One region of the Phyllobacterium sp. K27 genome, then DNA from elsewhere that is predicted to be linked to it. Evidence: predicted binding sites of a transcription regulator. Region 1 holds the regulator's gene; each other region holds the start of a gene.

Region 1 (9,885 bases):
CCAAGATATGGACGCCGACATCACCCAGAGTTCCGTTCGAGCCGTGCTTTTTGGACAGGCGCCAAAGCCAGCGGCTTTCCGTGCGCCATTCGCCCCACATTTTTGCAACGAGCCAGCTTTGCAGATAGGAGGCCTCAATATGCTTGACCTGCCCGATCTGACCGCTGGTCACAAGCTTTCGAGCCGCCTGCAACTGTGCAACATTGCGATAGGTCAGGTTGACCATGCCGACCAGATGCGCTGCTTCGGCAGTATCAGCCATCTCCATCGCATCCTGATGATTGACGGCAAGAGGCTTCTCGCAAAAAACATGCTTGCCAGCACGCAGGCATTGCATGGTCGTGGCATAGTGAATGCTGTCGGGCGTAATATTGGCGACGGAATCGAAATCGCCCCATGCAAGCGCATCGTCGAGCGATGTAAAGGCACGCTCAATATTGTACTTTTCGCGGAATGCTTCGACGCTATTGATATTCACATCGACAGCACCCGCAAGGGTCACGCCCTCTATCTCAGAGAAATTCTTTGCATGGGCATTGGCCATGCTGCCCGTTCCTAGGATCAATAAACGCATTCTTGCGGTCCTTTAAACGCGCGCTGCACTCCCCGAGTGCAAGCGCCGCGATCATCAATATTCATCGTCTGTAACCTTGCCGAAGGCTTAGCGGAAGCCTTCTTCGCCAGCCTCGTGCAAACTTCCGCCCCGAGCCTCGAGTGGTTCCAGCGCCTTTTCCACAGGCACATTCGGAGCTTCCGTAATATGCGGGAACCGATTGGAATTATAAGCCCAATTGACAGCATTCCTCAGGACCAACCCAACCGTTTCATCATGATAGGTAGGATAGGTTTCATGACCAGGACGAAAATAGAAAACATTGCCAGCGCCCTTGCGATAGGTCAGACCCGAGCGGAAAACTTCTCCGCCCTGAAACCATGACACAAAGACAGTTTCCAAAGGCTCGGGAACCGAAAAAGGTTCGCCATACATTTCTTCATTCTCAAGCTCGAAATAGGCTGGCAACCCCTTGGCAATCGGATGTCCGGGATTGACCACCCAAAGACGCTCGCGTTCACCCGCCTCACGCCAGTTCAGGGCACAGGGCGATCCCATCAGCCGCTTGAATATCTTCGAAAAGTGTCCCGAGTGAAGAACGATAAGACCCATTCCCTCCCAAACGCGCTTTGCAACACGCTCAACAATCTCATCTGCAACATCGCCATGCGCACGATGGCCCCACCAGACAAGAACGTCCGTCTCCTCAAGTGCCTTGTCGGTGAGCCCATGCTCGGGCTCCTGCAACGTCGTCGTCTTCACGCTGATGTTGGTATCCTTGCCAATCAATTTGGCGATTTGATTGTGCATACCTTCCGGATAAATTTCGGCAACCGTCTTGTTGATATGCTCGTGAACGTTTTCACCCCAGACGAGCGTACGAATAGGCATGGTTATTTCCTTACTTTAAACTTTGTGCTGCTTTTGCTTCATACCCGGGCTGGGTGGCCCGATTGGTCGAAGCGGTGAACATTGTCGTTAATGGGCGAAACATGGAGCAGATCACCCGGCTGTTGGCGCGCCGACCCATCCTGGCGGACAACCAGCGGCTCCTTTGCGCCAATATCGATATAGAGATAGCTTTCTGAGCCAAGATTCTCGGAAAGGATGAGTTTTCCAGCCCAAGTTCCATCTTTTTCCCGAACTTCGAGATGCTCCGGGCGCACCCCAAGCGTATGCGCTCTATAGGCATCGGCGAATTTTTCCGTCAGGAAGTTCATCTTTGGAGATCCTATAAATCCGGCAACGAAAGTCGATTGCGGTTTCTCGTATAGCTCCATCGGCGTACCGACCTGCTCGACATTGCCATCACGCAACACACAGATGCGATCAGCCAGCGTCATGGCTTCCACCTGGTCATGCGTGACGTAGATCATCGTCGTCTCATGCATTTTCGCGTGGAGCTTGGCGATTTCAAGACGCGTTTGCACCCGCAATGCGGCATCGAGGTTCGAAAGCGGTTCATCGAAGAGAAATACCTTGGGATCGCGCACAATTGCGCGACCGATGGCAACGCGCTGTCTCTGCCCACCTGAAAGCTGTTTGGGCAATCTGTCGAGATATCCGGTGATTTGCAGCATTTCCGCCGCTTCGTTCACCCGGCGTTTGATTTCGTCTGCGCCGCCCTTTGCCAGCTTCAGCCCGAAAGCCATATTGTCGTAAACCGTCATATGCGGATAAAGCGCATAGGACTGGAATACCATGGCAATACCACGCTGGGATGGTGTCAGGCTGTTGACCACCTTCTCATCGAAAGCCAGCGTGCCGGAGGTTATGTCTTCAAGCCCCGCAATCAGGCGCAGAAGCGTCGATTTTCCACAACCGGACGGTCCCACGAAAACCATGAACTCGCAAGGATTGATCTCAAGGTCTACCCCCTTGATAACATCGAAGGTGCCAAAGGATTTGCGTATATTGTTCAAGCGAATAACTGTCATTTTGAAACTCCCCTGAGCGCGAGGCTCTAGCCTTTGACGCCGCCGGCGGTGAGACCGGAAATGATCTTGCGTTGGAAAATTAGCACCAGAACGACCAATGGCACCGTTACGATGACGGATGCCGCCATGATCAGACCCCACGGCACCTCGTGAGCGCTGTTACCGGACAGAAGTGCAATGATGACTGGAACCGTACGTGTTTCTGTTGACGAGGTAAAAGTCAGGGCAAACAGAAACTCATTCCATGCGGCAATGAATGCCAAAAGCCCTGTCGTCACCAGCGCCGGCCACATTAATGGCAGGAATACTTTGGTGATGATGACCCATGGCGTGGCACCATCTACAATAGCTGCCTCCTCAATTTCAATCGGCAAATCCCGCATGAATGTCGTCAGTACCCAGACGGTAAAGGGCAATGTGAAGATCGTGTATGAGAAGATCAAACCCCACAACGTATTATAAAGCCCAAGGAAACGGATAACCTCGAACAGACCCGCCAGCACTGCAATCTGCGGGAACATCGAGACCGAAAGAATCGTCAGCAAGAGCAGCGAGCGACCGCGAAAACGCACACGCGCCAAAGCGAACGCTGCTGTCACCGCCATGAGCAGCGATAAGGCGACAACAAGCCCGGACACGATAAGCGAATTCAGAAGATTGCGGGGGAAGCTTCCCGCTTCAATGACAGTGACATAATTGGCCAGCGAAAACGATGTCGGCCAATATTCAATCGTAAAGAGCGCACTGCCCGTTTTGAAGCTTGTGATGATTGCGTAGTAGAATGGAAACACCGCAAACAGAACGATGAGCACCACCAGTACGTAAAATGCAGTATTCTTGACAGCGACGGGCATTAGCGGTCTCCCCCATCCAGCCGAACCCGACCGACCCAGATAGCCAGGATGGTCATGAGAGCAATGACAACAAACAACAATGTCGATTGTGCCGAACCATAGGCAAATTTGTCGAATTCAATGAGATTTTCACGCGCGAGCACCGACATGGTTTTCGTCTGTGTACTGTTTGGCGTCAGAACATAAATCAGGTCGAAAATGCGCATTGCATCGAGCAGGCGGAAGATAATCGCGACCATCAGGGCCGGTTTGACAAGAGGCAGCGTAATACGGAAAAACTGCTTTACCGGATGCACGCCGTCAATCTTGGCGGCCTCGTAAACATCGCTCGGCACCATTTGCAGGCCGGCAAGGATCAGCAGCGCCATAAACGGTGTGGTCTTCCAAACATCGACAATCAGCACTGCGATCATCGCCGTATCAGAACTTGCGGTCCAGGCAATCGGATTGTCGATGAAGCCAAGGCGCATGAACAGATCGTTGAGAATGCCAAACTGATCGTTGAGCATCCATCCCCACATGCGGGCCGAGACGATGGTGGGTATCGCCCAGGGAATGAGAATAGCTGCGCGTACAATACCCCTGCCCTTGAATTCGGCATTGAGCACAAGCGCGATAATCATTCCGAAAAAGGCTTCAAGCGCCACCGAGATGACCGCAAAGCGCACCGTATTCCAGACCGCATTCCACCAAGCAGGATCAACCAGCAGGCCTGAATAGATCGTGCGTCCGCTTTTAAGCTGAACCCATGAAAGATAATTTTTAAAACCAACCCATTTGGCTCCCCCCATATTTGTGAGCGAGGCATCGGTGAAGGAAAAATAGATGGTACGGATCAACGGCCAGCCGGCAACGATTGCCAGAGCGATGATCATCGGTATGAGGAAAAGTTGAGCCGAACGTGTTCGCTGGCGCAACAAATCCGATCGCAATACTGTTGAGGTCATGTTTGAATTCCTGCCCAGGAAAAACATCGGGATGCGAACTCAGGCAATCGGTGCGAGCTGATTGTCAGGAGGACTCCAACAACTCGCACCGTGCCCTTAAGCTGGTAGAGACCTACCAGCTACCTCCCTGAAGCTCCGCGATTTTGGCTTCAAGTAACTCCAGATTTTCAGCCGCCGTGCCGTTACCGGACAACGTGTCGTGAACAGCGCTCCAGAACATGGAAGAGACCTCGTTATATTTGACCTTTGTTGGAGCGGATGGCCTTGGCACGGCCGTTTCGAACACCGGTTTCCACAATGGGATCAGCGGCTGCGCTGTCGCGATATCCTTGTCATCATAGAGGGATTTAATCGTCGGCAGATGGGAGATATTGATCGCCATTTCCTTCTGCTGCTCGGCGGCAGCAAGGAACAGGGTAAGCTTTATCGCCTCGTCAGGTGATTTCGAGTATTTCGAAACGGCCAGATTCCAGCCACCGAGAGTTGCTGCAGACTTCTCGCCTTCCTTTCCGACCGGAAGCGGCGCTACATCGAACTTACCTTTAACGGCGCTGTCAGCACCTTGGCTCAACGAATAGGCGTAAGGCCAATTTCTCATGAAGACGGAATTGCCCGTCTGCCAGACACCGCGAGATTCTTCTTCCTTGTAGGCCAGTGCACCTTTTGGCGAAATCGTGTCGATCCAGCCTTTGGCGCGATCAATTGCTGCAACCGCTTGCGGGTTATTGACCGAGATCGTACCGTCAGCTTCAACAATCTGGCCACCGCCGGATGATTTTATCCATTCCAATGCATTACAGGTCAGCCCTTCATAGGCATTTCCCTGAAATACAAATCCAAACATTCCTTTGTTTCCGGCCTGACGTTCGCTATCCTGCACTTCCCTGGCGGTCGCAGCCATTTCATCCCAGGTCTTGGGAACGGGCTTATTGTACTTTTCAAGCAAATCCTTGCGATAATAAAGTGCCGGCGCATCCGTATATAATGGCAGGGCTACCAACTTGCCGTCGACCGTCTGGCTCTCAATGATCGATGGGAAATGTTGATCCACAACGTCTTTTGCCGCTTCGGTCAAATCGAGGAATTGCTCCGACAACTGGGGCGCCCAAACGACATCGGTCTTATAGACATCGATATCCGTATTTCCGGCAGCAAGCCAAAGACGATACTGGCCGAAATTATCGGAACTGCTGGATGGCATGGCAACGATGGAAACTTTGTTTCCCGTCTCTTTTTCAAAGCGGTCAAGCTGCTTGCGCAACTCGGCGGTCTCATTGCCAGTTGAGCTATAGACGATAGAAAGATTGGCTGCATAGGCACTGGAAGATAACAGCGCGGTAAGCAATACGCCTGCAAAAACGGAACTCTTCTTCATAAAATCCTCCCAAAAATCTTTGATGGATCACCCTATGCCGGACGGCACACAATCCCAATTGCAAGTCCTCCTCAAACGCGTCAGATGGTCAAATCAACTTATCCAAAGCGCTTTGGATAAAAAGTGTCAAAACGCAAATCGATTGTCAATAAATAGTTTATGAACGCTGGTAATCAGCCAAATAAAATTGTGTAGATCATTTAAAGCGCTTTGAACTATGGTTATACTACGCTGAAACAGACATTTGATTACACGGATCGGAACCTGGTTTGGATCACCCAGCATGAAGCTGAAAGAACTCGCTGAAAAGCTCAACCTTTCCCAGACGACCGTCAGCCGCGCGCTGAATGGTTATCCGGAAGTGAATGAAGCGACGCGCGAGCGCGTCAACAAGGCGGCATTGAAATTTGGCTACAGCGCGAATGCGAATGCGCGGCGTCTTGCCATGGGCCGTGTGGGTGCAATTGGCCTCGTCATCCCTGCAGACTCCAGTCAACGATTCGGTCCACATACGGCAGAATTTCTTGCCGGTCTGGCGGAGCGCCTCTCCCGGGACGAGATTGATTTTTTACTGAGCCCGATTATCGATAATGACGAAATTTCAGTCTATAAGCGCCTCATCTCCAGCAAACGTGTCGATGCGATTATTGTCTCCGGCCCCGTTTTGGTCGACGAGCGTGTATCCATGCTGCTTGATGCAAACTTCCCTTTTGTCCTACATGGACGCACAAATATTGACAGACCTCATGCTTGGCTGGACATTGACAATCAGGGCGCGTTCTATCAGGCAGCAAGCCACCTTCTCGATTTGGGACATCGGCACATCGCCATGATTGATGGCTTGAAGGGCTTCACATTTTCCGAGCATCGAGAACTGGGGTATCGGCAAGCTTTAAATGAACGCGGTGTCGAAGTGGACCCACGCTTTATCGTTCACGACTATTTCTCTGATGAAATTGGCTTTCGTGAAACGCAGCGCTTGCTTTCATGTACACCGCAACCAACAGCTATTATTGCAGGATCGATGATGACGGCTTTGGGCGTCTCGCGCGCCGTCCGCAACAAGGGATATCAGTTGGGCAAGCAGGTATCTCTCATCACCCACGATGACGTCTTCCCCTATCTCAATGCGAGCAACATGGTTCCATCCATGACGACCACACGGTCGTCAATGCGTTCCGCCGCAACAAGGATCGCTGAAATGCTGGTGCGCGTGCTCGATGGCGAACCGGTGGACAATATTCATGAGCTATGGCCTGTCGAGCTCACCGTACGCCAATCCAGTGGCCCTCCAATACGCGGCTAAGCATATTGCTCTCCGTTATTTATCTGATTTTCAGTGTGCGGCGCCTTAAGTAACTGGTTTATACCAGATATTAATCCTTGTGGAACACAACTGGAACATATAGTGTTTGTTCTGGTTTTGTTTTTCCGATTCCACGTTTAAGGATCGCCCTATGCTCACGCGCAAACAACATGAACTTCTGCTCTTCATTCATGAACGGTTGAAGGAAACGGGCATTCCCCCTTCATTTGATGAGATGAAGGATGCATTGGACCTCGCATCCAAATCGGGCATTCACCGTCTGATTACCGCGCTGGAGGAGCGAGGATTTATTCGCCGGCTAGCAAATAGGGCACGAGCGCTGGAAGTCCTTCGCCTGCCGGATTCAATTGCGCCGGGCTTGAACGCACAACGCAAATTTTCGCCAAGCGTTATCGAAGGCAGTTTGGGACGCAATATCGCCCCGCCTCGCCCGCAAGCAAGCACTGCGGACATTGTGGCTGCCAATATGATCAGCATCCCGGTGATGGGACGCATTGCAGCAGGTGTGCCCATCGCCGCAATCCAGAACCAGACCCATATGCTCAACCTTCCGCCAGATATGATCGGTAGTGGCGAGCATTATGCGCTTGAGGTCAAAGGCGACTCCATGATCGAAGCGGGTATTTTCGATGGTGATACTGTTGTCATCAAGCGCGGCGATACGGCAAGCCCCGGTGAAATCGTCGTGGCCCTTGTGGATGATGAAGAGGCCACGTTGAAGCGTTTTCGCCGCAAAGGTGCATCCATCGCTCTTGAAGCAGCAAACCCTGCCTATGAGACCCGAATCTTTGGGCCGGATCGGGTTCAGGTCCAAGGCAAGCTGGTTGGCCTGATACGCCGGTACTAGAAAACGCCAAAAGAACTAAAAAGCCGAGATGATAAGAGGCGCCTGATTACTTTTGTTCACCTGAACGTGGCTCTCTTTTGCTCGCTCGCCGCTCTTCCAGATTTCGTGCGGCACGAGAGTAGATGCGGTGACTATTCCATGGCCGGTTCGGTGTGCCGACTGCATGTTTAATCTCGGATGAAGCCAGGCGTTGCAAAAGTTCTTGTTTTGCCAGGGCCGCTCCAGTCAGTGCAGGATCGGCTTCAAATGAGCCAGGTTGCGAATCTTTGAATCTGATTTCCGTAGCACCCTTGAGCGCCAACATCTGCGCTGTAAGCACCAATGTTTCGGCGTTTGGACAAGTCGCAACCTTCGTGGCAAACGCCAAAATGACGACATGCCCTTCACGGCATGCATCCGCTGCTCTTGTTGCATCATCTGTATAAGCGATAACCAACCCTTTCGGCTCGCGGGCAGTGCAAAGTTTGTCGTTGCACTCAAATTGAGGCCCGCTTGCAAGATCACCCTTCATTGCAGGCTTGATAATTTGCGGCGTTTTATATCCCTGCTGCCAATTATTCAGACTGAACGTACCACCGGCGTGCCTGTTGATTGCTAACTGATCGTCTTCTGTTCTTATAGCGACCAGTTTCCCGTCCTCTGAAATCATGATTGCGGGCTCCGATACCCGACTTGTCAAAACAACGGCCATGACCACAAACGGCAAAGCGAACAGACGCAACCATGTCGAAAGGAATAGAAGAATCAGGAGCGCTATTGCCATGAGAACAAGCGAAATTTCGGGTATCAGTCCGAGATTTCCGCTTGGTGAATGCAAAGCCACAGCTTTTGCTATCGTGATGACGATCTCAATGCCCCATCCCATAACCGTGAACGGAAGCCAGTCCAGGTCAAAAGGCATGGCAAGCATGCCGAGCACTGCGAAGGGCATAACGAGAATCGAAACAACCGGCAGCGCCAAGGCATTCCCGATAAGGCCAAATGGAGCTGTGTTATTGAAATGATATGCGGCAAAGATTGAGCTTGCTGTGCCTGCAACCAGTGAGGTCATGGCGATGCCACCCATATAGGCTGTTATTTTTGACGGAAACAGCCAATTTCCAGCCCTGGCCTTTGTCCGTTGACGTAGGCCGCGTTTGAGTTGGTAACGTGACCACCAGCTATAGAAGGCTATAAGGGCGGCTGTTGCCGAATAGGACATCTGAAAACTTGGTCCAAGAATTTCGTGTGGTGAAACGGCAATCGTAATGCAGGCGGCAATTGCGAGATTGCGCATGGACACCGCTGCGTGGTCAACAGTCAGTGCAAGCAGCATGACCGCAAGCATCACAAAGCTGCGCTGTGCGGCAATATCCGCGCCTGAAAGCAAGAGATAGAATGCCGAGCCGAACAAGGCGATAACCGCCGCAAGTTTTTTGACAGGATAGCGCGCCGATGCACTAGGGAACAAGGCAAACACAGCACGAAGAGAACCTATGATAATCGCCGCCACGAGTGCCATGTGGAAACCGGATATCGACAGAATATGCGCCAGGCCGCTGAGGCGCAGAGCGCTGTTGGTTTCCTCACTGATGCCGTCGCGTTGCCCTGTAATCAGCGATGTTGCGATGTCACCCGGCTCCCCTTTGATGCGGTGCAATATGCGATGCGTCAGCTGCTGGCGAATATTGCTGATCATCAAAAAAGCCGTTGCCCATATTCCGGACTTTGGCGCAATATCGACCTTTTTAGGCAAGCCCAGCAAAAACCCGTTGGCCCCAACGCCGCGATAGTAGTTATAAAAGGCAAAATCATAATTGCCCGGCCGAACCGGTCCAGATTGTGGACGCAGACGGACCAATGCTTTCAGTCCATCGCCGATGCGCAAATCCCGCGGCAGGCGGCGTGCTGAAACTGCAATACGATCCGGCCCAAAACGCAACGAAGGACGTTCCGTTTCTATGACATCAAGGGTCAGTCGCCATCCCCCTTTTGCATCCTTTGCCAAAGCCGAGATGCGGCCGGTCACGCGCGTGGTCACTTCGGAGCCCAGCATGGGTGTCGCC
Region 2 (9,885 bases), 640 kb from region 1:
ACACAAAGCAGCGTTCCATAAGGCACACGGAAGCGGAAGCCATTTGCCGCGATTGTGGCGGACTCCATATCGAGCGCAATCGCGCGCGATTGCGAGAGCCGCTTCACCGGTCCGCGCTGGTCGCGCAATTCCCAGTTTCTGTTGTCGATAGTGGCAACAGTACCCGTGCGCATGATCCGCTTGAGGTCATAACCTTCAAGGCCGGTAATCTCCGCCACGGCCTGTTCCAGTGCGACCTGAACCTCGGCCAAAGCGGGAATCGGCACCCATACAGGTAAATCATCGTCCAGAACGTGATCTTCGCGCACATAAGCATGGGCCAGCACATAATCACCAAGAGCCTGCGTGTTGCGCAGGCCTGCGCAATGTCCGAGCATCAGCCATGCATGTGGTCTCAGCACGGCAATATGATCGGTGATCGTCTTGGCGTTGGATGGGCCAACGCCAATATTGACCATGGTAATACCGGAGCCATCTTCACGTGCCAGATGATAGGCCGGCATTTGCGGCAACCTGCCAATAGGCACGCCGGACGTTGGCGATTCATCGCCTGCTTCCGTGATCAGGTTGCCTGGCTCGATAAACCGCTCATATCCGCCACCGCCAGCTGCCATGAGCCTCCGCGATAATGCGCAGAACTCGTCAATATAGAACTGGTAATTGGTGAAGAGCACATAGTTCTGGAAATGCATCGGGCGTGTTGCCGTATAGTGCGACAAGCGGTGCAATGAATAATCGACACGCTGCGCAGTAAATGGCGAAAGCGGCATGATGCTATCGAGATCGTCGGTTTCGTATTCGCCATTGACAATCCGGTCGTCGGTTGCAGCCAGATCCGGCACATCGAACAGATCGCGCAATGGTAATAGAAAACCGTCGGCGACCGAGGAGTCGACATGTGTGCCTTCCAGAAACGCAAAGTGAATAGGAATCGGCGTTGTCGACTCCTGCACTGTAACGGGGCGACCATGGTTTCGGATCAGCAGGCGTATCTGCTCTTCAAGATAATTGTCGAAAAGATCGGGCCGGGTTATTGTTGCCGAATACTGCCCCGGTGCCGACACATGACCAAAGGCAAGCCGCGAGTCGATCTGTGCATAGCTCGATGTGGAAAGGCGTATCTCTGGATAAAATGCGCGAAAATGCGTTGCGTCCCCGGCTTCACCTCGTGACACACTGTCGAAAGCATCCCGCAAAAACTGGGTATTGCGTTCATAAAGCGCGATTAGCGCCTGAACGGCCGCCTTGGCATCTGTAAATTCTTCTGCCTCAACATGGGCTGGCATGCTGATCGAGGCTATTTTCTTGGTTCCGATTCGTTTGTCCATTACCCAATATAGTGATTCAGTGCGACATTTGAAAAGCGGTCAGCTTAAACTCTTTGCAGGCTGACCAGCAAAACCAGGCCTATGCCACCATTCGAGGGCGACCGGCTTTCATAGCTTGCAGCAAAAGCGATGACAGGACCGACAAGGATTGCTGAAAATATTAATGCCCTAAGAAACAGCAGCGAGTAATTTACAGTTGAATTTAACATGGTCGTGTCCCTGAAGTGGCTTTCGCAATATCTGGTCACGACTTTGCATCGGCTTGACTGAACGAATGCTGATCTCGTCGTTCATCATCCGTTCAATTTTCTAACGCGGTTATCAGGCATTAGCCCGATATGGAGGCAGTTCACTCAGGTACAACAATGCGAATGGGACGTGTTCCGACCGGCGCGCCGGTCTCGCGGTCGATAGTGACGGCATCAATTTCCGTTCCGGCCTCGGCGTCGAAGAACCGGGTTACCTTGCCCCCACCGCGATGCTTGCGGCCCCACGCGCCAATGGAGAACAGCACCGGGAGCAAGTCTCTTCCGGCTTCCGTGAGTATATATTCGTCCCGTGGCGGTCGTTCCGAATAGCGGCGTTTCTCCAGCATTCCTTCTTCTGTCAGGGCTGATAGCCGCGCTGTCAGCATCGTCGGCGCTATGCCAAGACTTTTGCGGAATTCATCAAAACGGGTCAGCCCCGCATGGGAATCCCGCATGATCAGCATACTCCAGGCATCACCGATCAGGGCAAGGCTGCGGGCAATAAGACATGGCTCGTCTGAAAGATTTTTCATGTTAGTATCTTTTTGATAGTGACTTACTACTAAAATAATAGTAACTGATAGTCCATCAAATTTCCATAACAAAATGAAAGCTGAAGATGATGAGAAATAAAGAGCACAGGGTAGCTCTCGTAACGGGCGCTTCCTCTGGTATTGGACTGGTGACGGCACAAGCGCTGCGACGCGATGGCTATCGTGTATTCGGTACCAGCCGAAAGCCGATGTCCGATGGTCCGGATGGGATCACCATGCTGATCTGCGATGTTACCGATGATGTATCGGTGCGGTCGCTTGTCGACGAAGTTCTTGGCCGCACCGGGCAGATTGACCTTCTTGTCAACAATGCCGGGATAGGGCTGCTCGGCGGCGCGGAAGAGTCCTCTGCCGCTCAGGCACAGGCCGTGTTCGATGTGAATGTTTTTGGCGTGCTGCGGATGACAAATGCAGTTCTGCCCGTGATGCGACAGCAGGGCCGGGGACGAATTGTCAATCTGAGTTCCATACTTGGACTCATTCCCGCTCCGTATAACGCTCTTTATTCGTCAACCAAGCACGCTATCGAGGGCTATTCCGAATCGCTAGACCATGAAGTTCGCACCCAGGGCATCCGCGTTGTGCTTGTCGAGCCTGGCGTGACCCGCACGTCCTTTGAAGAAAACCTTACCCGACCGGACCAGCCGCTTCCCGTCTATGATACGATCCGTGGCTACGCCGAGAAGCTGATGCGTGAAATCATTGAAAAAGGTGACGCACCAGAGATCGTCGCAGCGACAGTTGTGAGGGCAGCCAATGCACCATCGCCCAAAAGACGTTACACTGTTGGTAAAGCAGCGCGGCAGGTTCGCTTTGTACGCCGCTTTTTCCCTGAGTCTTTCGTGGATAAAAATCTACGGAAATTCAATCGACTTCCCGACTGAATGTTCGCACCACCACAGAAACGAAGGCTGGTTCTTATGAAATCATTTCTGATTGATCGCTATGTGAAGGGTGGTGCGCTGCGTTTCACGCAAAGCCCGGAGCCGGAGTTGCGGAAAAATGACGTGATGGTGGAAATTCATGCCGCCAGTGTCAACGTTTTGGATGCCAAGATTTAGGGTCCGGACCTATTAATATGATCGAAATGGCGCCTGAAACGGCAAGAAGATGCGAGGAGAAGCGCGAAGGGCGGGGTCTTCCCCCCGGCCAAGCGGTTCGACACTGCAGCTTGCAGCCGTTTCGGCGTCCGCAGGATATGGTCTTTTCGCCCGCCTACTTCGTCGCAAAGGCTCGAAAATGAACCACATTGCCTTCGCCTTTGCTCCTTGTATCCAAACGAAAAGCCTCATACCATTTCGACCAGATTAATGGGTCCGGACCCTCAAGATGGAGAGTTCAAGCTCATCCTGCCTTATCGTCTGCCGCTGGTCTTGGGCAATGACGTAGCGGGCGTTGTGGTCCGGGTCGGGTCGGGCGTTCGGCAGTTCAAGCCCGGTGATGCTGTTTATGCCCGTCCAGCTCAGGACCGCATCGGAACATTTGCAGAATACATCGCCATCGACGAGGCCGATGTTGCGATGAAGCCAAATAACCTGACCATGGAAGAAGCCGCATCCATTCCGCTTGTCGCCTTGACAGCATGGCAGGTACTTGTTGAGCGAGCCAATTTGCAAAAGGGGCAAAAAGTTCTGATCCACGCTGGTTCGGGCGGTGTCGGCACAGTTGCCATTCAGCTCGCCAAGCATCTTGGGGGCCATGTGGCAACGACCACAAGCACAGCAAATATCGATCTGGTCAAAAGTCTCGGTGCAGATGTCGTGATTGATTACAAGTCGCAGAACTTCGAAGAAGCTCTGCAGGATTATGATGTCGTCCTGAATAGTCTTGGCAAGGACACGCTGGAGAAATCTCTTCGCGTGTTGAAGCCGGGCGGAAAGCTGATCTCCATTTCAGGGCCGCCGGACCCGGCTTTCGCCAAGGAGAATGGTTTCAACTGGCTGCTTCAGCAAATCACACGTCTGCTGAGTTTTGGCATCCGAAGAAAAGCCAAACGCCGAGGCATCAGCTATTCGTTCCTTTTCATGACAGCCAATGGTGAACAACTCGCTCAGATCACGTCCTTGATTGAGGCAGGAATCATTAGACCCATCGTGGATCGTATTTTCCCATTCGCAAAGTCCAACGAGGCCATGGCTTATGTCGAGACGGGCCGCGCAAAGGGAAAGGTAGTCATCACCACAAAGTGACTTTCGCATGAAGTGAGTGCCTTGCGGTCCGCGTGCTCTGACACTCGCGCCTGTCGTGAAATTATTCCCTTGTGAACAGATAACCGGTGCCTATGTTTAGGTCTGACTCTAAATTCAGGTGACATCCATGGAGACGGATATGACAGCCCAGACCAAGCCGATCGAGCTTTATTATTGGCCCACACCGAATGGATGGAAAATTTCCATCATGCTGGAAGAGCTCGACATTCCTTATGAGGTGAAGCTGGTGAATATCGGCAAGGGCGATCAGTTCGAGCCCTCATTCCTGAAAATTGCTCCCAACAATCGTATGCCTGCCATTATCGACCCCGAAGGGCCGGATGGGAAGCCGATCTCTGTTTTTGAATCAGGCGCGATTCTGCAATATCTCGGCCGGAAGTTTGGCAAGTTCTATCCGCAGGACGAACGTAAGCGGGTTGCTGTTGAGGAGTGGCTGTTCTGGCAGGTTGGCGGCCTTGGCCCCATGGCGGGTCAAGCCCATCATTTCCGCAATTATGCGCCGGAAAAGATCGAGTATGGCATTAATCGCTACACAAATGAGGTTAATCGACTTTATGGGGTGATGAATCGCCGCCTTGAGGGCAGGGACTATCTTGCTGATGAATATTCCATCGCCGATATCGCATCCTATGGCTGGACAATCTCCCACGCCAATCAGGGGCAGGACCTTGATGATTTCCCTAATCTGAAGCGCTGGTTTGAAGCCATCCGCGCGCGTCCGGCAGTTGAACGCGGGGTTGCGGTCGGTAGGGAAGAACGCCGTAATCTGGCTGATGACAAGGAAGCGCAGAAGATCCTGTTTGGGCAGACAGCCCGCTAATGCGCCGACGGCAACGAGGCTGATGCGCCGACGGCAACGAGGCTCATGCGCCGACGGCAACAAAGCTAATGCGCCGACGGCGATAAAGCCGATCCATTGAAGGAAAAAAAGCCGGTCAGCAGAAGGAAAAAAGCAGCCATGGGGAGAACTCCATGGCTGCTTTTGCTTGTCCCTAACCAGAAACGCTGGTTCAGACCTTGGCTCTGCTCGGTCAACCGAATAAAATACATCCGGGTAAGGCCATCAGAGCAACGATATTTGAAATAATCGCTACCCAGCCACCCTGCAGCTCTTAAAATCCACACGCCGGGAGGATACGTGTAGCATTGCTGGCCTCTTAGACATTCTTCGCAGAATAAAACAATCTTTATAATTGATACTTCAAACAGCAACATTCTGAAATATGCTCAATATATACTTCAGCTCGTTTTGCCGCGCAATTAGACCTTAGTCTAAGACTGTCGGATTAATTCAACTCGGTATTGCAGGTGTCTGACGTTTGCCGCTGGATATTGGCCAAGCGGGTATGGACACACTTCAACCACGCTTTAAAAATTCTGCTGGCGTGCGTTTAAATTGCATGTAGGCTCCACCTGCTTTTCTTTAAAAAAGGGGGAACCATGCCTTTCAAGAAAATTGTCTATGCGGGCCTGATTGCCGCTGCTTTGGGCGCTTCATCCGCTATGGCTGAAGATATCGAGATTGCAGTGGCTGGCCCGATGACAGGCCAACTTGCCAATATTGGCGATCAGTTCAAACAGGGCGCTCAGGCTGCTGCCGCGGCGATCAATGAGAAGGGCGGTATTTTGGGCCGCAAGATCAAACTCGTCATGGAGGATGACGTTTGTGATCCAAAACAGGCCGTATCCATCGCCAACCGCATTGTCGCTGCCGGTATCAAGTTCGTGGATGGTCATGCCTGCTCAGGTTCGAGTATTCCGGCTTCTTCGGTCTATGCTGAAGCTGGCGTATTGATGATGACACCCGCCTCGTCAAATCCGGAGCTTACCGACGCAGCCGCTAAAAATGGCTGGCCGACGATCATGCGGCTTTATACGCGTGATGACGCGCAGGGCGAATTCGTCGGACCTTGGATTGCCGAAAAATACAAGGGCAAGAATGTTGTCGTTCTTCACGACAAGGGCGCCTATGGCAAGGGGCTTGCGGATGCCGTCAAGGGCAAGATGAATGAGGCCGGACTGAACGAAATTCTGTATGACGGGATCAATGCCGGTGAAAAGGACTATTCAGCACTTATCACCAAGCTGAAGGATTTGAAGGCTGATTTTGTTTATTTCGGTGGCTATCATCAGGAAGCCGGGCTCATTCTGCGACAGGCAGCAGACCAGAATTTCAAATTTCAGCTCATGATGGGTGACTCCATAGCGTCGCCAGATTTTTGGGCGGTTTCGGGTCCCGCAGCTGAAGGCGTTATCTTCACATTCCCGGCCAATCCGCAGGTCCGGCCAGAAGCCAAGGCCGCAGTAGAAAAGATAAAGGCCGGTGGTTTCGTGCCTGATGGCTTTACCCTGTTTTCCTACGCGGTCATCGAAGCCTTTGCGCAAGGGATAGAGCGTGCAGGCAGCGATGATCCTGAAAAGGTCGCGGAAATTCTCAAGGATGGCACGCCGGTGAATACCGTTATTGGCCCTGTCGTTTTTGACGAGAAGGGCGACATCAAGGATGCCAAATACGATATCAATATCTGGCACGATGGGGCTTACGCACCGATCAAGGAGTAGTGTCGGGCCTTGTGAAAGTGAGCGGGCAGATTTATCTGCCTGCTCGTCTTGAGTTGATATCCCGGCGCTACTGGCGGGTGAGGCTTTCGCTTTTGCAGATGAGACCGCCCATCACGCATCCGGCCAGCGATAGTTTGCCGCCCTTGGCCGTGGCTTTGCCATTATAGGTCTTGCCTTCATCAAGTTTGTTGACGGTGCCCTTATAGGAGCCATCCTTGCCCGCCATTGAGCCGATCGACTTGCCCTTATATTCTCCGGTCATGACCGTACCGCAATATTTGTCGCCGCCGCAGGACGAATACTGGATAATCGTCCCATTCGAGCGCTTCCATGAACCAACGATAGGTTCTTCAGCTATTGCCGATCCTGTCATGAGGGCAAAGCTGGCGCCTGCCAGCAAAATTTTTAACTTCATAATATCCTCCCGGTGAAGCGAACCAAACTCTCCGTCTGTTCGCATGGTGCTTACGCGCACGTAAAGGTAATTTAAAATGCAAAGGAAGGGAAGTGCCGTCACAAAAGCCGAGGGAGCATTTTTTCACCTGATTAAAAAGAGTTCGGAAAGTAAGCCCATGGTTGCAATCCGATATGTGGTTAGCAAAAGCTTGAAATCGTACGCGCGCATTTTCGGCAAATGCCCGTATTTCCTGGAGCATTATATTTAACGAATTCCGAAGTTTACGAATTGTTTTTGTTTTGTTTGATCCCGGTTAAGCATGCCTTTTAACAGCAATTTCAAGCCTCTCCTGCATGATCGGAAACATCAAAAGAGCACGCCAAAAACAAACAGGCGGTTCTCAGAAGTCTGACAGGGCTTTCGTTTGTAAATACGAAATAGGTTCAACAGGGGTTTGGTAAAATGGCACGCTTTGATCTTCAAAATCTGGAAAATGGCCACGTGGCTGGCGCTGCGCAGACCGATATTCTTTTTGAAATGGGCATCATGTATGCGACCGGCCGCGACTGTGCCGTGGACCTTGTGGCAGCCCATAAATGGTTCAATATTGCTGCAATCAAAGGTTGCGATCGTGCCGCCAAGCTGCGCGCCGAGATTATGGCAACAATGCCAAAGGCTGATATTGCAACTGCGTTGCGGGAAGCACGCGAATGGATGACTTCTCACTGAGGTTCTTCAAAGGAACTGCAAAAGTATAAAATTTTAATCAAATGCTGCACATTCGGGCTTTTTGTGATGAATAGTGCGAATTGATTAGTTCACATATTTGTTTGTCCGGATATTTTGTTCGGACGGTAAAATAAATGGTATATTTTCGCCATATGTGCTTTGACAATTTTCAAACTTTTCGCGTATTGAAGATGCGGTGAAAAGCTACAACCTGCGCGTGCGCGCGATTGATAATGAAGACGGAAAACACATGTTGGACGATTTGGAGAGGTTGTTATCCAGTTTAATTGAAGCTCAAACACAACTCATAACGATGTGTGCCAAATCAAAAGCATTTCCTGACAATAATACTTTGCAGAAGATTGCCACACTTGAGCTTAACATTGCGGCTGTTGAAACCGCCATTGCCAATCTGCCAAAACAGGACGGATAAGCAAAACTTGCTCTAACATTCGCATCCGATTTCGATAACGCTGATGGTGAACCTTAGAATCAAGGGAACGCGCTAATCATTTGTCTCAAATCGCACCAGCGATGACTTCTCTTTTACCTGCGAGCCTTCCGTGACGATTTCAGCGATTTTGCCCTCATGCGGTGCGGTGATGGTGTGTTCCATCTTCATCGCTTCAAGGACCAGCAATATCTGACCTTTCTTGACCATATCGCCCGCTGAAACGCGAACGGACTTTACCAGGCCAGGCATGGGCGCACTAAGACGGTCTCCGGCAGTTCCTGCCGCCTCGGCAAGCAGGAATGGATCAGCGATGGCAAAGCTCGAAACTGTTCCTGTAGAAAGCACTGCGATACCATCGGGAATTGCAGCTGTCTTGGCACGAAGATTGATGCCTTTGCCGGTGACATGCCAGCCGCTTGCCTCCTTTCGGACTTTCACTTCAAGGTCGCCCTGTGTTCCGGAGAGCGCAAAGCGCTCATTGCCCAGCACAGTCACTCCATAGCGCGCCGGCTTCTCTTCTTCAAAAAGCATAACGGGATAGCTTGGCGATCCAAGATGGCTATAGCCGCGCAAGGCCGCCCACGGATCATTGGAGGTTGGTTTCTCCAACAATCCGCTTGCCACGATAATCGCCAGTTCCTTCGCACCGGCAGGCACGATTGTTGGTGTCACAAGGCTGGCAAGATCACGATCAATCAAGCCGGTATCGATATCGCCACTGCTGAAACCCTCGTGCCGAATCAAAGCTGACAGAAAGGCAAGGTTGGTCTTTGTTCCCGCAATCTCGGTCTGCATCAGCGCATTTTCCATCGCCGAAAAAGCAGAGGTCCGATCTGACGCATGAACGACAACCTTCGCGATCATCGGGTCATAGAACGGAGATATCGTATCGCCTGCGCGAACACCGGTTTCGATGCGAATGTCGCTGCGGGTCGGGAATGCCAGATGATGCAGCGTCCCAATGGCAGGCAAAAAGCTGCGGGCAGGGTCTTCCGCATAGAGCCGCGCTTCGACGGCGTGACCGTTCAGCGGGATTTGCTTTTGCGTCAAAGGGAGTTTTTCGCCCGCGGCGACGCGCAGCTGCCACTCAACCAGATCAAGTCCGGTGATCATTTCCGTAACGGGATGCTCGACTTGCAGGCGGGTGTTCATTTCCATGAACCAGAAGCGGTCAGGCTTTAGCCCTTCGCTCGCATCGACGATGAATTCTATGGTGCCCGCACCGGAATAGTTGATTGCCAAAGCAGCCTTGACTGCAGCGCTGGTCATTGCTGCGCGCATCTCGGCGGTAATGCCGGGGGCAGGGGCTTCCTCGATGACTTTTTGGTGGCGGCGCTGGAGAGAGCAATCACGCTCATAAAGATGCACGGCATTGCCATGATTATCGCCAAAAACCTGAACTT
Region 3 (9,885 bases), 870 kb from region 1:
CGTCGAATCATTGCTGAAAGATGCTCAGATCAAATATTTTATCGCTGATGCCAATATGAGTGTCCTCGAAGGTTCGCTTGGCGTTCTCGCGCGGCGCGTCATGGTTGATTCAGAGTTTGAAAAAGAGGCGCGCCAATTGCTGATCGATGCGGGAATTGAGCAGGAGCTTCGCGGCTAATCCATGCCTCTTCTGGACATTCCTCATACAATCGATGCATTCCATCGCGGTCGTTTCCACCTTATCCAGCCATCTGCGAAAGGTCATCGCTCTGGCGTTGATGCCATGATGCTGGCAAGTGTGGTGCCCAATGAGTTTAGCGGTCGCATTGCTGATCTTGGTGCTGGAGCCGGGGCTGCCGGGCTTGCGGTTCTTTCCCGCTGCAACCAAGCCACTGCAACCCTCATCGAGCGATCCGAGGTCATGGTGGAGTGTGCACGCTTGTCTTTGGCTTTGCCGGAAAACCATATGTTCTCCGGCCAGTGCGACATTATTGAAGCTGATGTCACATCAACGGCCAAAGCGCGGCTAGCTTCCGGGATTCAAGATAACGCCTTTGACTTTGCCATCATGAATCCGCCCTTCAACGAGGCGAAGGACCGCGCCACACCGGATGACTTGAAGGCGGAAGCCCATGTCATGACAGATGGCATGCTGGAAAAATGGGTCAAAACGGCTGCTGCCATCATCAAACCCGGCGGCTCACTCGCAATCATCGCCCGGCCAGCGTCCTTGTTTGAATTGCTCACCGCATTGCAAAGGCGCTTTGGCGGTCTGATCATCGTACCTGTCCAGCCCAGACCTCAAGAGGCCGCGATCAGGATCATCATCAAAGGGGTAAAGGGCAGCCGCGCGGGGCTGACATTCTATCCCGCCTTGGTCATGCACCATGAAACCGGCAATGATTTCACCGAACGCGCCATAGCAATTAACAACGGAGTCTCTTCGCTGTTTTAAACTTTGGTACCATTGCGCTTTTCTCCGCACCGCTTACATGGTCGTGAGACGAGTACCTTAAAGGAGACCCGCTTGGCTCGATTTATTCGGAAGTTATTGCCCCGCCGTTGGCGCCCAGACCATATCGAGATCCCGGTGGTGCGTTTGCATGGCGCGATCCTGTCAGGCAACAGCCGCTTTCGCAACGACCTTTCTCTCAGTTCCACAGCCGGCATGCTGGAAGAAGCCTTTGGCGATAAAGATGCTCCAGCTGTTGCAATATCGATCAATTCTCCCGGCGGCTCGCCTGTTCAATCGCGGCTGATCTACCGGCGTATCCGCGACCTTGCCATTGAAAAAAACAAAAAGGTTTACGTTTTCGTTGAGGATGTTGCTGCATCTGGTGGTTACATGATTGCTGTTGCCGGTGACGAGATCATCGCCGACCCATCATCTATCGTCGGTTCAATCGGCGTTGTTTCCGCAAGCTTCGGCTTCACGGAACTTATCAAGAAGATCGGCGTCGAGCGACGCGTTTATACAGCTGGGTCGAACAAAGCCACGCTCGACCCTTTCAAGCCGGAAAACAAGCAGGATATCGAGCATCTAAAAGCGCTCCAGTTGGAAATTCACGAGACCTTTATCAATCTGGTGAAAGAGCGGCGCGGCGAAAAGCTCAGTGACAATCCTGACCTGTTCACGGGCCTGTTCTGGACCGGAACACGCGGACTGGAACTTGGACTCATCGACGGGCTTGGCGATATGCGCTCGTATTTGCAGTCGCTATATGGCCCCAAGACCAAGATGAAACTCATTTCGCAGCCACGCGGGCTGTTTGGGCGCAAACTCCCTTCTGCCGAGATCCGGTTTGGTGGGATAGGTGCCGGACTTGCCGAAGGCGTTGTCAATGCCGCAGAAGAACGGGCACTTTGGTCACGTTTCGGCCTTTAGACTGGTGTGTTTTGGCAAGTAGGAAGTGCCGTGTTATAATTGCTGAAATGTTGGCGCTTGCAGTATTCGAGGTTTAGGACGATGCCACAACTGATCTTTTTCCTGCTTGTCGGCATCGCCGCCTATTATGGCTATCGTTCGTTCAAACGCGAAGCACAGCGTGTATCCAAACGCGTTCGTGAGGCGGAAAAAGAAGTCCAGAATCGCTCTCAAGGCACCTTGGTTCAGGACCCGGAAACTGGCGAATATCGTGTGCGTAAAGACTGACGGAAATGCTCGACAGCCTTGAGCAAACGATCAGCCTGACTGCGCCTGCCAAGATCAATCTGGCGCTTCATGTAACTGGCCGACGGAATGATGGATATCATCTCCTGGACAGCCTTGTCGTGTTTGCAAATTTTGGTGACCGGATAAGTGTCGCACGCAGCAGAGTGGATTCATTTCGTGTAACGGGGCCTTATGGTCATTCCGTACCTGCCGACGCGTCCAACCTTGTTTTAAAAGCGCGAGACCGGTTGCGTGCAGAATTTCCGGACCAAGCTTTCCCTGTTTCAGTCGATCTGGAAAAACACTTGCCAATTGCCTCTGGCATTGGCGGCGGGTCCAGCGATGCCGCTTCAACCTTGAGGGCGCTGGTCTCTCTTTGGAACGTCAATCTTGATCCTGTCGATCTCAATAATATTGGGTTGGCACTTGGCGCGGATTTGCCCATGTGCCTGCATGGAAGGCCCTTGATTGCCCGCGGTATCGGCGAAGAACTGGAGGCGGTCACAGCCATCCCGCGCCTGCCAATGGTTCTGGTCAACAACGGCACCGCCGTCTCGACGCCACAGGTCTTCGGAGCCTTGAAAAAGCAAGACAATCCTGGATTGCCCACCTTGCCAAGATTCGGGAGCGTGAACGATGTCTGCGCCTATCTTGAACAGACAGAAAATCATCTATATGCGGCCACAGTCGAACTGCTTCCCATTATTGGCGACACGATGGATGCGCTGTGTTCCACGTCTCCGCGTCTGGCGCGCATGTCTGGATCGGGAGCCACCTGTTTTGCGATTTATGATAGCGATGAGGCGGCCTTTGCTGCTGCATCGCAGCTGCGCAACGCTTATCCATCGTGGTTTGTGATAAACACGCATAGCGGCGAAGGAGGAAGCTGATCTTGTCCGAGAATTCACCACGCGCATTCGTTCCGGTCAAAATCGCAGTTCTTACCGTGTCTGACACGCGTACGCTCGATGATGATAAATCAGGCAAGACACTTGCTGAACGCATCGCTCTCGCAGGCCACATATTGGCGGCCAGAGACATCGTAACCGATGATGTTGCAAAAATTCGCGAGCGCGTCATTTCCTGGTCAAAGGATGAACAGATCGATGTCATCATCACCACAGGCGGCACCGGCTTTACCGGACGCGATGTGACACCGGAAGCGCTTGAACCAATATTCGAAAAGCGGATGGACGGATTTTCCGAGGTTTTTCACAGGATTTCCTATGATAAAATCGGCACGTCCACGATTCAATCGCGCGCGACGGGCGGCGTTGTAAACGCCACCTTTGTGTTCGCATTGCCGGGCTCCCCAGGCGCTTGCAAGGATGCCTGGGACCATATTCTCCAATATCAGCTCGATTATCGTCACATGCCCTGCAACTTTGTCGAGATCATGCCACGCCTCAATGAGCATTTGAGACGCAGTAGCAAGGGCTAAACTAAGCTGTTGGGATGATTTCTGCGCGCAAGCGCTTCATCGCCAATCCGCGCGCCAAATCGGCTGCCTTCTTTTCCGGCTTTAATAATGCCATTGCCTGACGTTTGGAGATCAGCAGGCCGTCGGCAATGGGGCTGCGTTTCGAAAAAATCCGGTTAAGCAAAGGCTTGCGGTGAGCATGGGAGCAGGTGAAACAGGCCGGACCTTGCGCCCGCTCTACATGCACGGCGACCGGCTCAATCCATCCATCGAGCAATCTCGCGCCGGGTTCCACCAGCAAAAACCATTCACTGCGCGCCCGCCGGAATCCGTCGATCAATGTTTGATCCTGCAGAAAGATACAACCAGCCGCATCGGCAACACGATGAGTCTGATCCGATGATCCATAATCGACAATAATCACATCACTGAGCAGCCCCTCGACAGCTCCACCTACCAGCCCGGCAAGGGTTCTGGCCAATAATTCGTCTGAGTTACGGGTTTCAATCAGGACGGAAATCATACTTAGCCAATATATCAATGTGACTATAATTTCCATCCATCCTTTTGTCTAAATTGTTCTTGCTTTGTTCTCATTATTTGATAGGAATAGATTCAGGCTCGAAGCCATCAACGAATCGGTTTTGCCTGGCAGGGAGAATGCAGATGAACATTGTAGTGCAGGCGGATAAGATCGCTTTCGGAAGTGGCCGGGCACAGCATGCCAACGCATTGATCGAAAATGCTGGCTTGCGGATAGACGGTGAGCGCAGACGCGGGCGCGGCGCGGGTATGAATCCAACTGGCCGTTTTGAAGCTGAAAGCCGCCACGTCTATGATGATGGTTGGGAAACAATTGAAGATCTCCCGCCATTCAAGACTGAGGTACAACTTGAAAAGCCCCGGACAATCATCACACGCAATGACTCGCCGGATATAAGTTTCGACAGGTCAATCAACCCTTATCGCGGTTGCGAGCATGGTTGCATCTATTGCTTTGCCCGCCCGACACACAGCTATATGGGATTGTCTGCCGGACTTGATTTTGAATCAAAACTCTTTGCCAAGCCTGATGCAGCAAAGATGCTGGACAGGGAATTGTCCAAGCCAGGTTATACTGCAAAGACAATCGCCATCGGCACAAATACCGATCCCTATCAGCCCATTGAGAAGAAATGGCGTATCATGCGCGATATTCTGCAGGTGCTGGAGGCGCATCAACATCCCGTTGGAATCGTTACAAAATCTGCGTTGGTTATGCGGGATCAGGACATTCTGGCGCGCATGGCTGAGAAGGGCCTCGCCAAGGTTTGTCTTTCAGTGACGACACTCGACGGAAAGTTGGCCCGCACCATGGAGCCACGCGCTTCAACGCCTACGCGACGGCTGCAAGCCTTGCGCAGCCTTTCCGATGCGGGAATTCCCGTTGGTGTTATGGTGGCCCCTGTCATTCCCGGGCTGAACGATCACGAGATTGAGCGTATTCTCGACAGTGCCCGTGCCATGGGTGCGCTTGAGGCTGGATATGTTCTGCTTCGGCTGCCACTTGAGGTCAGCCCGCTTTTCAAAGAATGGCTGCTGCGCAACTATCCTGATCGTTACCGGCATGTGCTCTCGCTCGTGCGGTCCATGCGGGATGGCAAGGATTATGACGCCGAATGGGGCAAGCGCATGCGTGGTGAAGGCCCCTATGCCTGGCAAATCGGACGGCGGTTTGAAATTGCTGCCAAGCGGCTTGGAATCAATCTGAATAAAAGGCGTTTGCGGACCGATCTCTTCGCCGCAACACCTGGAAGCGAGCAGTTGTCGCTGTTTTAAACCGACTTCCATCAGGTGCGACCCCCATCCCCGCCTGATGGTAACCTTGGATAGCGACGCCCCATCAGCTATCCAGGGACTTGCAGAGAATCAGGACGAATGCGAGAGTCGCCGCAAGATGTCTCGATCACGTTCTGATTCTCTGCTGCTTTCCCTGCCCGCTGACAAGCCCGACTTTGCCAGTGAAAGGAAGCTTACACGATCCGGTATCCAATTCGTTGCCGGTATCGACGAAGCAGGCAGAGGGCCTTTGGCAGGACCAGTGGTTGCAGCGGCTGTTATTCTTGACCCGAAGAAAATTCCCGACGGCCTTGATGATTCAAAGCGGCTCACGGCAAAGCGGCGCGAAGAACTGTTTGATATTATTACAAAAACAGCACTGGCCTGTTCTATTTCCAGTATCTCTGCACCTGCAATCGATGCAACCAACATATTGAAGGCCGCGCTTGAAGCGATGCGCCGCGCCACACGCGGTCTTGCGATCATTCCTCAGCATGCCCTGATTGATGGTAGGGATGTCGCGCCCGGCCTGCCCTGCCCTGCAACAGCGATGATCAAGGGCGACCAACGCTCTGTGTCAATCGCCGCGGCATCCATACTCGCCAAAGTGACGAGAGACAGGATGATGACCCAGACAGGGCAGTATTATCCGCTCTATGGGCTGGAATCCCACGCGGGTTACGCGACAGAAATCCATCGCAATGCAATGGAAGAGCATGGACCGGTCATTGGTCTGCACCGCTTCAGTTTTTCGCCTTTGAAAGAGCGGCAGGCCTAGAGTATCCGTTTTGATCAAGCGTTCTTTTGGTTCCATTTAAACCAAAGCCACAGAATGCTCGAACTTCTTGTTTCAAGCAATTTCAAACGCAGAACCGGCTCCCACTTTTGCTGACGTTGCTTTAATTCAATCGCATGCAACCAAACTGCAATCTTCGCTTGCAATTTTTCCGCAAAAATCCCTGTTTTTGCGCTGGTTGTTACGATTTTTAGGTCAGTGTTCAATCATTGCAATGACATTGCATGCCTTCGGGAGATTTTCTTTGAGCAAAAAAGAAAGCCGCCTTTCGGCGGCTTCACTCAATTCATTCGTTCAACCTACTTGTCAGTTCAAACGAGATTTCACTTCCGAAAGCGATGATTTGAAGAGATCGGCAGATGTCTTGGCATCCACCTTATCCGACAAAATCCGGCTGGCGGCGGCAACGGCGATATCCACAGCCGAAGCGCGAACCTCATTGACCGCCTCAACTTCTGCCTGAGCGATCTTCTGCTCAGCCAGCTTATTACGGCGGGCAACATAATCTTCAGTTTTCTTCTTGGCTTCCTCGAGAAGGCCCTGTGCTTCACGCTGCGCTATGGCAACGATTTCACCAGCTTCCTTTTCAGCTTCCTTGCGCTTGCGCTGATACTCAGCCAGCAGCGACTGCGCTTCTTCACGCAGGCGGCGGGCTTCTTCAAGCTCATCGCGAATCTTGTCCGCACGAGCATCAAGGGACTTGCCGACGACACCAGGAACCTTCAGATAGACAATAATCGCCAGGAAGATGATGAGGCCGACGAGAGAATAGAATGTTGCATCCAATTGCATGACGATTCTCCTTAGCCGCGCACTGCTTTGACAGCAGCGGAGATTGCGGGCTTGTCGACGGCACCGCCAAACAGCTTCTTGACGATTTCAGCAGCCGTATCTTCCGCAATGGAGCCGACTTCTTGCATAGCCTTGTTCTTGATGGTGGCAATGCTGGCTTCAGCGTCACTCAGCTTCTTTTCAAGAGCTGCGGAAATCTCGGCCTGCTCAGCGTCGGCTTTCGCCTTTGCCTGATCACGGGCTTCCTGCGCAATTGCGCCGGCCTTATTCTTGGCGTCGGCGAGTTCCTGCGTATAGGCAGCAAGGGCCTCGTCAGACTCCTGTTTCATCCGCGCTGCCTGATCCAGATCAGTAGCGATACGATCACGCCTCGTTTCGATGATACCACCGATACGCGGGAGAACCACGCGGGACAGGAAGACATAGAAAACTGCAAATGTGATCGCCAACCAAAGAAGCTGTGAAGCAAAATGGTTGGAATCAAAGGGAGGGAACACGGCTTTGACATGACCGGTTTCCGAATGCGTTCCCGCTGTCGGATCTGCGGGAGCATGCGCATCAGGCACTGCTCCAGGCGCAACCGTTTCGGTTTGGGCCGGCGCTTCGCTCTGCGCGACTATTGTATCTGTTGTGGATGCGGCGTTAGCCGAAGACACGAACATGCGTTGTCCCCTTGATTGAACTTCAAATCATACTGGCTGCGCTGGTCTCATTTCGACCGACGCAGCCAATATCGTAAGCCGTTATTATACAGCGAAGAGAAGCAGAAGAGCGATGAGCAGCGAGAAGATGCCCAGAGCTTCAGTAACGGCGAAGCCGAATACCAGACGGCCGAACTGGCCATCAGCTGCGGATGGGTTGCGCAATGCACCGGAAAGATAGCTGCCGAAAATGTTGCCAAGGCCGAGGGCCGTGCCGGCCATACCAAAACAAGCCAGACCTGCGCCGATGTACTTTGCTGCTACGGGATCCATATTAAACTCCTTGAGGGTAGATCGTTAGAATAGATTTACGTTTGGCGGACATCCGCCGGTGAACTGTTTAGTGACCGCCGGGATGAACTGCGTCGTTCAGATACATGCAGGTAAGCACGGTGAAGACGTAGGCCTGAAGGAAAGCCACCAGGAATTCCAGACCCGTCAATGCGACAGTCATGGCCAACGGCAAAATTGCGCCGCCAATTCCCACCGCGCCGAATGCGCTGAGGGAAGCCACAAAGCCGGCAAACACCTTCAGTGTAATGTGGCCAGCAAGCATGTTGGCGAACAAACGAACCGAAAGACTGATCGGACGGGAAAGGAAAGAGATAATTTCGATGGGAACAACGAGCAGCAAGAGCGGCCCGGGCACGCCGGAGGGCACAAAGACCCCAAGGAACTTGAAACCGTGCTTGGCAAAGCCATAAACGAGCACTGTTCCGATAACCAGAACCGCAAGCGCAAAGGTCACGATGATCTGGCTGGTAATGGTGAAGAAGTATGGGAACATGCCGAGCATATTGGCAACAAGCACAAACATGAACAGCGAAAACACCATCGGAAAAAACTTCATTCCCGCACTGCCGGCTGATTCGCGCAATGTCGATGCGACGAACTCGTAGGCCATTTCCGAAACCGACTGAAGGCGAGTCGGAATGAGGCCGCGATTTGACGAGGTGAGATAAAGAAATGCCGACGCAACAGCAACAGTGGCAACCATGAAGGCAGAGGAGTTGGTGAAGGACAGATCAACGCCGCCCACCTGCAAGGGAACCCATTGCGCGATGTGGAATTGATGAATCGGATCGTTAGCCACTATTACCTCGTCTCTAATTCTGTTCTCACGAACGGCGCTCGATGAGCCCTATTCCGGTTTTTCATGGTCAGACTTTTTAGTAAAGTCTACCCCATTATTTTCCGCCACATGCCCTGCAGAGCGCAGGATATTCAGCGTTCCAGCACAAAAGCCCAGAAGGAGCAGAATGATAAGCCCCCACGGCGATGTACCCAAAAATCGGTCAGCTAACCAGCCCAACCCCGCACCAACCAGAACACCGGCGATAAACTCGCTCGACAGTTTCATGGCCTGCGCGACACCGGAGGCGGTTTCCGTCCCCTTGTCATGCGAACCGGCTTTGCGGCCTGCCCCCCTGGAAACAAGCTTTGCTTCCAGATTGCGGCGCCGAAGCTCCAGCTCTTCCGAAGTTAGTCCCCTGCCAGCATCCGGCGTGTCACCGACAGAACCTGACTTATCGGGATCGTTACCCGTTGCCAATGGCATGTCCTTTACACACTGAATGCGAGGCTTCATCCCCGCTTCGAAGTCGCGCGCAACATATTGTTCTGATCCTCGCTAGTCAAGGCGAAGAGTCATGACTCTCCAAGGTAATTTTTTCACTAGAATTCAATACCTTAGGCAAATATGACTTTCCCGCTCACCACTAAGCGTCAATTTTGCACGCGAATCTTGCGATTGGCTGCCGATATAGATTGCGTAATTCAGCTCTTTGGGACGTTGCGGGTTTTGGTTTTCAGAAGGTGCTGAAGCCAGCAACCGGAAAATTTGCCCTTAGCCAGCACCAGAAGCGTCGCAGCAAGTGCCTGACGAGTTTCGCCCGTCGCCTTCGAGCCACTGGTGCAGACTGTCACTGCTCCAATGGTTCCAGGCGGCCAATGGCTAGGCCCCGATGATTTTGCGTGTAAAACGCTGTTCAAGCACCTCTTTGCCCCATTGCTGGCCGGGCTTTTCCTCAGTCAGAATAAATCCGTGCGCCTCATAAAGTCGCCGGGCGGCGTCCAATCCCTTGAATGTCCAAAGCTGGATTTCCGAAAACTTTCGTTCGATGCAGAACGAAATCGCTTCATCGAGCAACCGCCTACCGATGCCGGCGCCGCGATAACCATCTTCCATGATGAACCAGCGTAAGTG

The links. Region 1 encodes LexA, which represses DNA repair genes until DNA is damaged. Its sites were predicted from a motif close to TGTTCNNNNTGTGTTCNG; they were not measured.
Region 2: ACYJL1_RS14210 (sel1 repeat family protein) is a predicted target of LexA. The motif match lies at 7,589-7,606, and genes of this name have one in related genera.
Region 3: ACYJL1_RS15320 (PA0069 family radical SAM protein) is a predicted target of LexA. The motif match lies at 4,150-4,167, and genes of this name have one in related genera.

The regions. Positions count from the first base shown of each region.
Region 1 covers NZ_CM139240.1:2,215,265-2,225,149, reverse strand. The annotation lists gene ACYJL1_RS10835 (Gfo/Idh/MocA family protein) at 1-574, opposite strand, end outside; gene ACYJL1_RS10830 (ThuA domain-containing protein) at 662-1,444, opposite strand; gene ACYJL1_RS10825 (ABC transporter ATP-binding protein) at 1,483-2,490, opposite strand; gene ACYJL1_RS10820 (carbohydrate ABC transporter permease) at 2,517-3,344, opposite strand; gene ACYJL1_RS10815 (carbohydrate ABC transporter permease) at 3,344-4,291, opposite strand; gene ACYJL1_RS10810 (ABC transporter substrate-binding protein) at 4,404-5,666, opposite strand; gene ACYJL1_RS10805 (substrate-binding domain-containing protein) at 5,950-6,972, shown strand; gene lexA (transcriptional repressor LexA) at 7,124-7,840, shown strand; gene ACYJL1_RS10795 (ComEC/Rec2 family competence protein) at 7,887-9,885, opposite strand, start outside.
Region 2 covers NZ_CM139240.1:2,851,541-2,861,425, reverse strand. The annotation lists gene ACYJL1_RS14255 (AMP nucleosidase) at 1-1,328, opposite strand, end outside; gene ACYJL1_RS14250 (winged helix-turn-helix transcriptional regulator) at 1,678-2,109, opposite strand; gene ACYJL1_RS14245 (oxidoreductase) at 2,199-3,014, shown strand; gene ACYJL1_RS14240 (hypothetical protein) at 3,051-3,191, shown strand; partial or broken gene ACYJL1_RS14235 (NADP-dependent oxidoreductase) at 3,456-4,319, shown strand; gene ACYJL1_RS14230 (glutathione S-transferase N-terminal domain-containing protein) at 4,459-5,160, shown strand; gene ACYJL1_RS14225 (hypothetical protein) at 5,226-5,555, opposite strand; gene ACYJL1_RS14220 (ABC transporter substrate-binding protein) at 5,781-6,902, shown strand; gene ACYJL1_RS14215 (DUF2147 domain-containing protein) at 6,970-7,317, opposite strand; gene ACYJL1_RS14210 (sel1 repeat family protein) at 7,762-8,028, shown strand; gene ACYJL1_RS14205 (hypothetical protein) at 8,225-8,461, shown strand; gene ACYJL1_RS14200 (acetyl/propionyl/methylcrotonyl-CoA carboxylase subunit alpha) at 8,534-9,885, opposite strand, start outside.
Region 3 covers NZ_CM139240.1:3,086,634-3,096,518, forward strand. The annotation lists gene ACYJL1_RS15285 (putative signal transducing protein) at 1-178, shown strand, start outside; gene ACYJL1_RS15290 (tRNA1(Val) (adenine(37)-N6)-methyltransferase) at 182-955, shown strand; gene ACYJL1_RS15295 (S49 family peptidase) at 1,028-1,885, shown strand; gene ACYJL1_RS15300 (hypothetical protein) at 1,967-2,152, shown strand; gene ACYJL1_RS15305 (4-(cytidine 5'-diphospho)-2-C-methyl-D-erythritol kinase) at 2,158-3,042, shown strand; gene moaB (molybdenum cofactor biosynthesis protein B) at 3,045-3,593, shown strand; gene ACYJL1_RS15315 (glycosyltransferase family 2 protein) at 3,595-4,131, opposite strand; gene ACYJL1_RS15320 (PA0069 family radical SAM protein) at 4,233-5,390, shown strand; gene ACYJL1_RS15325 (ribonuclease HII) at 5,509-6,168, shown strand; gene ACYJL1_RS15330 (F0F1 ATP synthase subunit B) at 6,493-6,972, opposite strand; gene ACYJL1_RS15335 (F0F1 ATP synthase subunit B) at 6,990-7,640, opposite strand; gene ACYJL1_RS15340 (F0F1 ATP synthase subunit C) at 7,725-7,952, opposite strand; gene ACYJL1_RS15345 (F0F1 ATP synthase subunit A) at 8,020-8,772, opposite strand; gene ACYJL1_RS15350 (AtpZ/AtpI family protein) at 8,821-9,231, opposite strand; gene ACYJL1_RS15355 (bifunctional helix-turn-helix transcriptional regulator/GNAT family N-acetyltransferase) at 9,634-9,885, opposite strand, start outside.